Regions from separate parts of the Arthrobacter sp. WCS2018Hpa-7 genome, predicted to be linked through region 2. Evidence: riboswitches for the same ligand, from Rfam matches in the RefSeq annotation. Region 2 holds a riboswitch; the other holds the start of a gene.

Region 1 (4,412 bases), on a different contig from region 2:
CGGCCACCATCAAGGCGGCAAAGCCCGTCATGCCGAAGATAAAGGGCAGGATGGGAACGACCGCACCGGAAGCGAAGAAGCAGAAGCTGGACACCGCGGCGCCCCACGCGGAGCCGACGGATTCGTGCTCGTCGGTGGCAGGTTTCTCAGGCTGCAAGGAGAGGCTGGGATCGCAGTCGCAGCTGAACACGCCCATGCGCTCTGCGGCGCGGTGCTCGGCGGCTTCGCGGGTCATACCGCGGGCGAGGTACACCAGCACCAATTCGTTGTGCTCGATGTCCAAGGACGGGGCAGCCGTGAGGGTGGCTTGCGTTGGCAGGGTCGCATTGAGCAGTTCCCGCTGGGAGCGGACCGAGACGTACTCGCCGGCGCCCATGGACAGTGCGCCGGCCAAAAGACCTGCCACACCGCTCATCAGCACCACCGGACTGGGTACGCCGGTGGCGGCCATGCCCATGACCAGCGAGAGGTTACTCACCAAACCGTCGTTGGCGCCAAAGACCGCGGCACGGAAAGTACCGGAAAGCCGGTTCCGGCCGCGGGTGGCCAGTCCCCTGACCACCTCTTCGTGGATCTGTTCGTCGGCCACCATGGCAGCTGTTGCCGCGGGTTCGGTGCCGTAGGGGGAGCGGCCCTCTGCTCGTTGGGCCAGGGCCAGCACAAAGACGGACCCGAAGTTGCGGGCCAGGAAGCCCAGGAACTGGCCGCGGGTTGATGCGGCCTTGGGCATTCCGGCGTGCTCACCGAGGAGCTTGAGCCAGTGGGCCTCGTGACGGCCTTCGGCTTCGGCAAGGGCCAGCAGGATTTGGCGTTCTTCGCCGTCGCGCCTCTGGGCGAGTTCGCGGTAGACGGCGGCCTCGGCACGTTCATCGGCGAGGTACTGACGCCACCGGCGGATGTCGGCGTGCGAGGGCGGCGGCGGTTGCGTTACGTCGTTTTCGGGGGCTGCCGATTCCGGGGTGGGGTCCGGAGCGGGGCTCGACGAACCGGGGGATTCCTGGTGCTGTTGCACTTTCTCTCCTGTGCTGGGTGGGGTAGTTGCGGCCCCATTGCACGCCCCACACTACCGCTTATCCGCGCGGATTTTTGGCTGGTATTCCTTAGCTGGAATGTTCGGTGCACCGTAATTTCCGGCCGTCCTTGACCCTCGACTGAGCCGGTGCTCAGATGGAAGGACAGGGGCGGGGGCCCTCCCCGCACACGTTCAACTGGGCTTTGAGCCGCCCACGAGACGGAGGTTGCAGCATGGACACCACCGAATCACACGCCAAGCACCCGGACCGGGCAACCATCGAGTCGGATCCCGCCTACGACTACGCAGAGGACCAGGAAGTGGACGAGGCCTGGGTGGAAGAAGTGGACGCCCCGGAGGACGACGAACGCGTGGTCCCGATCGATGAAACCGAAGAGTTCCGCGACGAGGACGAGGAAATCCAGGCTTAGTCCTCCCGGGAGAGGGTGTAGTGCTGCCGCACACCCTCGCGTTTGCCGACGGCGGCAACAGTTACCGTGAGTGTCCTGGACGACTCACACCAGAGCGTCGGACGGACGGCCCGGGCCAACGCTTGCGCGATCAGGTGCGGCTGGGGATGTCCAAACCGCCGGGTTCCGGCCTTCGCGGTGATGGTGACCGTGCCCATGAAAAGGTCGACGGCGGGAATCACCGCAACTGTGGGCGTGGCTGTTGGTGCCGGGGTGCTTGGTGCCGGACTGCTTGGTGCCGGGGTGGTATCGCCTTGGTATGGCAAGGGACTGCTCCTTGGGGGAGTGCTCTTGCCCGCTCGGTTGTCTCTGGTCCGGGACGGGCCGCTTCCTCATCCGAACCACCCGTGAACATGGGGTTGGTGTGTGGCCAGTCGGAGCTTGGCACCACATCTCTTGAAGCTGGGACCACCCTACAGCACAGCACCCCAACCCCCTCCCGTTGTGAGGCCTGCTCTGCGTGCTTTGGCGGGGTTTTAGGGAGCACAGCGGGCCACGCAACGCCCAGTTCCCGGAGGCAAAACAACGGCGGGGACAAAACAACGGCGGCGCCACCCCGGAAAGGGGAGGCGCCGCCGTCGAACGTTGCTCTGTTGCTTGTTGCGTTACTTGTGGCTGCTGACCGGGTGGGCCTCAGGCGGGAGTTCCTCAGAGACGGCACCTGCAACGCGCTTATCCCAGGCCGCGCGGACGGCGGGATCCGTTGGCGGGGTGAGCAGTGAAATCACGACGTAGGCGATGAACGAGGCAGCGAGGCCGAAGTAGATCGGTTCGTTGGCGTAGACGCCGTCCGCACTCGGAATGACACCCACGGCGAAGAGGATCAGCAGCGTCAGAGTCAACACCGATCCCACTGCCATGGACCACGCAGCGGCGATGCCCGTGCCGCGCTTCCACACCAAGCCGCCCAGAATTGCTACCAGGAGGCCGCCTACCAGGATGTCGTAGGCGATGGTGAGGGCTACCACCACGTCCTGTGCTGCCATGGAAATCAGTACTGCCACGATGCCGAGTCCAAGAACCCAGTAGCGGTTTGCCTTGACGTCGTGCTCGGGATTTTCGCTGTCATCGGTGTTGATGGTCTTTCCGAACCAGCTGGCCACGAACGGGACAACGTCCGCACGTGCCACCGTTGCTGCGGCAATCAGGGCGCCGGAAGCGGTGGACATCATGGCTGCGACAGCCGCGGCCATGACCAGGCCGCCGATGCCGACGGGCAGGATGTGGGTGGCTACCTCTGCGTAGACAACGTCCTTGCCGAGGTTGGCGACGTCGATATCCGGCAAGGCCACGCGGGCAGCCAGGCCGATCAGGGCGCCGGCGATGCCGTAGAGAATGCAGTAGACACCGGCCGTGGCGCCACCCCAACGGGCAACCGTGGGGGTCTTGGCGGTGAAGACGCGCTGCCAGATGTCCTGGCCGATCAGCAGGCCCAGCGTGTAGACCACGAAGTAGGTGATGATGGTCTGGGCGCCGATGCCATCGATCTGGAAGAAGGTGTCGTCGAGGCGCTCACGGATGCCGTCCATGCCGCCGGCAGCGTTCAGGACGAACGGGAGCATCAGGAAGAAGATGCCGACGGTCTTGATGATGAACTGGACCTGGTCGGCCAAGGTGATGGACCACATGCCGCCAATGGTGGAGTAGACCAGGACGATCGCGCCGCCAACGGCGATGGCCAGCCAGCGTTCCCAGTCGAAGAGCACCACGAAGATGGTGGCGTAGGCGCCGGTGGACGTAGCGCAGAGCATGAGCGTGTACGCCAGCATGACGATGCCTGAGGTCTGTGTGGCCCTGCTGCCGTAGCGAAGGCTCAGCATCTGGGAGACGGTGTAGATCTTCAGGCGCTGGATGGTGCCGGCGAACAGGAGGCTGAGCAGCAGCACGCCTGAGCCGATGGCCACCACCAGCCACATGCCGGAGATGCCGAACTTGTAGCCGAGGCCGACGCCGCCCACGGTGGAAGCGCCACCGAGGACCACAGCGGCCATGGTGCCGGTGTAAAGGAACGGTCCCAGGCGGCGGCCGGCCACCAGGAAGTCGCTGTTGTTCTTGGTGCGGGACTTGCCCCACCAGCCGAATGCCAGCATGGCGAGCAGGTACACCACCACGATTGCGATGTTAATAGCCGAAGATTCCATGAACGGTCCTTGGAGCTGATGCACGGAGGTTGGGGTTTTCGACGATACTCCTGCGAAGCGTCGAAGTCTCTGTGCTGATGGTTGGAGATTGGGGAGGTGTTGTGTGCCTCACAGACAACACTTGTTGCCTATGAGGATATGTTGTGATCGGAGTAACAGTCAAGGTGCTTTGGTCATGGTTCCGCGGATTCTGGTCCTGTTGGCCTGTCTCCCGGCTACTATTGCTCCAATGACAGGGCCACATGACAGGCCTGAAAGGTTCGTGAATGAAGGCTCTCCCCGTTGAACCGAGCAATGTTCCCGTTGCCATCGGTTCCAGAATCCGCGCAGCCCGGCAGGCGCAGCGCCTCACCATCGAGCAAGTGGCTGATGCTACCGGCTTGACCAAGGGCTTCCTCAGCCGTGTGGAGCGTGACCTGACATCGCCGTCGGTCGCTTCTCTGGTCACCCTGTGCCAGGTCCTGTCGGTGTCCGTAGGCGACTTGTTCGCCGCCCCGGAAACGCACCTGACCAAACGCGACGACGGTCCGCGCATCTCCTTGGGTGGCCAGGGCATTGTGGAGCGTTTGCTGACGGCCCGCTCAGAGCGTCGACTCCAGATTTTGCAGGCCACTATAGAGCCGCGGGGCCGTGGGGAGAACGAGCTCTACGCCGTAGACTGCGACGTCGATGTCCTGCACGTGGTCAAGGGCAGGATCAAGCTCATCCTGACCAATGAAGAGTACGACCTTGAAGAAGGGGACACACTCTCCTTCCCCGGCCGCGAACCGCACACCTGGATCAACCCCA
Region 2 (4,412 bases):
GGCGTATGTCGTGTTCCGCAAACAGCAGGGGTCGGGAATGATCGCTGTATGAGTGCAGCAACCACCCGCCCCTCCGCCAAGGACCGGCTGTCCAGCGTCTGGGCCCTCAAGGGTTACAAGCGGGAATGGCTGCGGCACGATCTGATTGCGGGCGCTGCACTGTTTGCTCTGCTGGTGCCCGCCGGGATGGCCTACGCGCAGGCGGCAGGGCTTCCCCCGGTCACCGGGCTCTACGCGACAGTGGTCCCGCTGCTGGTTTATGCGGTGGTGGGACCTTCCCGCATTCTGGTCCTGGGACCCGATTCTGCCCTTGCTCCCATGATTGCCGCGGCCATTGTGCCGCTGGCAGCGGGAAGCAGCGAAAAATCCGTGGCGCTGGCCGGCTTGCTGGCCGTGTTGATCGGGGCGCTCATGCTTGCGGGCTCGGCACTGAAACTGGGAGCCATCACGGGCTTGCTGTCCAAACCCATCCGGCTCGGGTACCTCAACGGAATCGCGCTGTTGGTGGCCCTTTCGCAACTCCCGGCGTTTCTGGGGATTGAGGCCGACGGCGACATCTGGCAAAAGCTCGCGAAGGTCACCACCGGGTTACTGGGCGGCGAGGTCAACATCACCGCGCTGCTGTTGGGAGTCGGGTCGCTGGCTCTCATCTGGATCCCCCGGCTCCTGAAATGGAAGGTGCCCGGCGTTTTGCTGGCGGTGGTTGGCTCGTGCCTGGCGACGGCGGTCTTCGGGCTCAACGGCGACGTCAAAGTCACCGGGGTCCTGCCGCAGGGCCTGCCCATGCCCGCACTCGGGGGCATCGGCTGGGCCGACGCCCTGACGCTGTTCCCTGCCGCCGCAGGCATTGCACTCATGGCTTTCGCTGACACAGGGGTGTTGTCACAGACATTGGCAGCCAAGGAAGGGAAGAAGGTCTCCGGAAACAGGGAGATGGCTGCGCTTGGTGCAGCCAATGCTGCTACAGGCCTCCTGGGCGGGTTCCCCATCTCCGGCAGTACCTCCAGGACCCCGGTGGCCGTGGATGCCGGCGCGAAATCCCAGATGACAGGGGTGGTGGGCTCCGTGTTGGTGCTGGCGTTCATGCTGCTGGCACCGGGCGTGACCGAGTACCTGCCATCGGCAACCTTGGCCGCCGTCGTCATCGCCGCAGCCATTGCCCTCGCGGATCCAGCGGGCGTCCGGCGGCTCCTGCGCCTGAGCCGCAGCGAGTCCGTGGTGATGCTGGCCGCGTTCGTGGGAGTGCTGACGGTGGGTGTCCTCCAGGGAATCGTGGTGGCCATCGCCTTGGCGCTCCTGGATTTTGTCCGCAGGGCATGGGATCCGTACCGAACCGAACTCGGCGCCGAGGAAGGCGTCCCCGGGTATCACGACCTTGAACGGCACCCCGAAGGCGAGCGAATTCCCGGGCTCTTGATCCTTCGATTCGATGCACCCCTGTTCTTCGGCAACGGACAGGTCCTGGCCAGCTTTGTCAGGGAGCAACTCGACGAGGCCCCGGACGAGTCCGCGGAGCCCATTACCCACGTCATCCTTGCTGCAGAACCCATCACGGGGATCGACACCACCGCCTTGGATGACCTGGTAACCCTGGACGAATGGCTGGCCAGAAAAGGAGTGGACCTGGTGTTTGCCGAGCTCAAAGGACCTGTGAAGGACAAGTTGATCCGCCTTGGTACGGCGGCCCGATTTACGCCGAACCACTTCTACCCCACTGTCGGCGCGGCAGTGCGGGCGCTTAAGGACCGGCAGTGAAGCAGCCGCCGATTACGCAACATGACGACGGTGCAGCCACCCGCAAGTGCAGCCCGACGCCCGTGGATGTTACGTTTTTCTTGAGTAATGAGTACCAGCGCAAAGCCCTGACTTGCTGGTCGGCAACCCTCTCTCCGGCGGGGTGCCTCAGGTGACTACTCGGCGTATCGACAACTCGAACTGCAAGCGTGACTGAGGAGCACCAGCAATGCCTGAACCCACTGAAGAAAAACTCTCTTACCGCCTGATTACAGGCCCGGATAATCGCGATTTCTGCGAGCGTATCCACAACTCCCTCGCCGAAGGCTATGTGCTCCATGGCAGCCCGGCAGCTACCTTCAACGGCACGGAAGTCATCGTGGCCCAGGCAATTGTGCTGCCTGCGGCGATTGCCAATGCGGATGCCGCCGTCGCCAACGCAGTGGACCAGCTCGAGAACTACGACGATGAAGAAGCATTCGAGGGCCACGCATGAGTTACGCAGGTGACCTGACCCCGCAGGATGCGTGGGCCAAGCTTGAAGAAGGCGCCATCCTGGTGGATGTGCGCACCGAGGGCGAGTGGGCCCACATCGGCATCCCGGACACCAAAGCCACTGAGAACGATCCCCTGTTCATCCAGTGGAACCTCGCCGGCGGTATCCCGAACTCCCGCTTCATAGAGGACCTGCAGCAGCAGGCACCCGAGGACGATGCCGTGGAGCTCGTCTTCATCTGCCGCTCCGGGCAGCGCTCCATCTCCGCCGCCATTGCCGCAACGCAGGCCGGCTTCACGGCCTACAACGTCCTTGAGGGCTTCGAAGGCGAACCGGACCGCTACGGTGAGCGCACCGTGAACGGCTGGAAGAACCGTGGCCTGCCGACGAATCTGGGGACCGAGTAAGTGACTTTCAATCCCGACGCCGCCGGCTGGAGCCCTGACACCCAGGCCGTTCGCGGTGGCCTTGACCGCACCAATTTCCAGGAGACATCCGAGCCCGTTTTCCTGAACTCCGGCTTTGTATACGAATCGGCCGCCGCTGCCGAACGTGCCTTCACCGGCGAGGACGAACGCTTCGTTTACTCCCGCTACGGCAACCCATCTGTCGCCACATTCCAGGAGCGGCTGAGGCTGCTCGAAGGCACTGAGGCGTGCTTTGCCACGGCGTCCGGCATGTCCGCGGTTTTCACTGCCCTGGGTGCCCTGCTGGCTGCAGGCGACCGTGTGGTTGCCGCCCGCTCGCTGTTCGGCTCCTGCTTCGTAATCCTCAACGAGATCCTGCCCCGCTGGGGCGTGGAGACTGTGTTCGTTGACGGCCCGGATCTGGATCAATGGCGTGAAGCCCTCTCGGAACCGACCACTGCCGTGTTCTTCGAGTCGCCGTCCAATCCCATGCAGGAAATCGTCGACATCGCCGCCGTCAGCGAACTGGCGCATGCCGCCGGGGCGACCGTCGTGGTAGACAATGTCTTCGCCACTCCCCTGCTGCAGCGTTGCGGTGAGCTGGGCGCGGACGTGATCGTGTACTCCGGCACCAAGCACATTGATGGCCAAGGTCGTGTCCTTGGCGGTGCGATCCTGGGCACCAAAGAGTTCATCGATGGTCCCGTCAAGCAGCTCATGCGCCACACCGGTCCCTCTCTTTCCGCGTTCAATGCCTGGGTGCTGACCAAGGGTTTGGAGACCATCGGACTGCGGGTAAACCACAGCTCGGCATCCGCTTTGAAGATCGCAGAGTGGCTCGAGCAGCAACCTGCCATCAGCTGGGTCAAGTACCCGCTGCTCAAGTCCCACCCGCAGTACGAGCTTGCCGCAAAGCAGATGAAGGCCGGCGGCACCGTGCTGACGTTCGAGCTGTCTCCTTCGACCGGGCGCTCAGCCAAAGAGGCTGCGTTCGCCCTGCTCGATGGCCTCCGCGTCATTGACATCTCCAACAACCTGGGCGATTCCAAGTCGCTCATCACCCACCCCGCCACCACCACCCACCGGGCCATGGGACCGGAGGGCCGGGCGGCGATCGGGCTTTCCGACGGAGTAGTCCGACTCTCTGTGGGACTGGAAGACGTGGACGACCTCGTCCTGGATCTGGAGAAGGCCCTCAAACAGGTCTAGCCTTGTTGCCATGAGCGGGAACCATCCCTATCGCCGTGCCGGAGCGGTCATCGTTGCCGGCACGGCGGTGTGGTTCGTGGGAATCTCGCCGGTCTCGCGCGTCTACATGACACCGGACGATGCCGAACGCCTGCGCATGCTGACCTCCGGACGGCGCGGTTGGATCGTGGGCCAGCACCTTACCGCCGTGGGAACCGTGGCCGTGCCGGTGGGATTCGCCGCGTTTGCCCGTGCCGTTCCGGGCAAGAACGCCGTTCCGGGCCAGAACGCCGTTCCGGGCCACAATGCACCACGTGGGAATGCGAAGAAGTGGGCTTTCGCTGCCGCCGCCGCATTGCTCGCCGGCGCCCCGCTCTTCGTCTCCAGCCTCGCCCGGCGGGCTGCTGACCTTGAGGGTTTTGCCTACCGCCGAGGATCCAGCGCGCCTTTCCTGGCCTATTCCGGGCTGCATGTTGTGGCGTTGGCCGCCTTGGGTGGGAGTCTTCTTTCCATGCCCACAAAACGCTGGATCGGCGTCACAGCTGCGGCCAGCGCACCTGTCTACGGCGCCATTCTGGTAGCGAAAA

Evidence for each region. A riboswitch is a leader RNA that binds a small molecule or an ion and turns the genes downstream of it on or off. The one in region 2 is predicted to bind S-adenosylmethionine.
Region 1: another riboswitch for S-adenosylmethionine. It lies ahead of RQH14_RS02680 (hypothetical protein); the one in region 2 lies ahead of RQH14_RS14610 (DUF1737 domain-containing protein).

The regions. Positions count from the first base shown of each region.
Region 1 covers NZ_JAVTJB010000002.1:15,535-19,946, forward strand. The annotation lists gene RQH14_RS02670 (VIT1/CCC1 transporter family protein) at 1-1,012, opposite strand, end outside; gene RQH14_RS02675 (hypothetical protein) at 1,246-1,443, shown strand; gene RQH14_RS02680 (hypothetical protein) at 1,440-1,748, opposite strand; SAM riboswitch class IV at 1,765-1,884, opposite strand; gene RQH14_RS02685 (sodium:solute symporter) at 2,088-3,623, opposite strand; gene RQH14_RS02690 (helix-turn-helix domain-containing protein) at 3,890-4,412, shown strand, end outside.
Region 2 covers NZ_JAVTJB010000013.1:34,315-38,726, forward strand. The annotation lists gene RQH14_RS14605 (SulP family inorganic anion transporter) at 49-1,755, shown strand; SAM riboswitch class IV at 1,839-1,950, shown strand; gene RQH14_RS14610 (DUF1737 domain-containing protein) at 1,964-2,230, shown strand; gene RQH14_RS14615 (rhodanese-like domain-containing protein) at 2,227-2,637, shown strand; gene RQH14_RS14620 (O-succinylhomoserine sulfhydrylase) at 2,638-3,846, shown strand; gene RQH14_RS14625 (hypothetical protein) at 3,857-4,412, shown strand, end outside.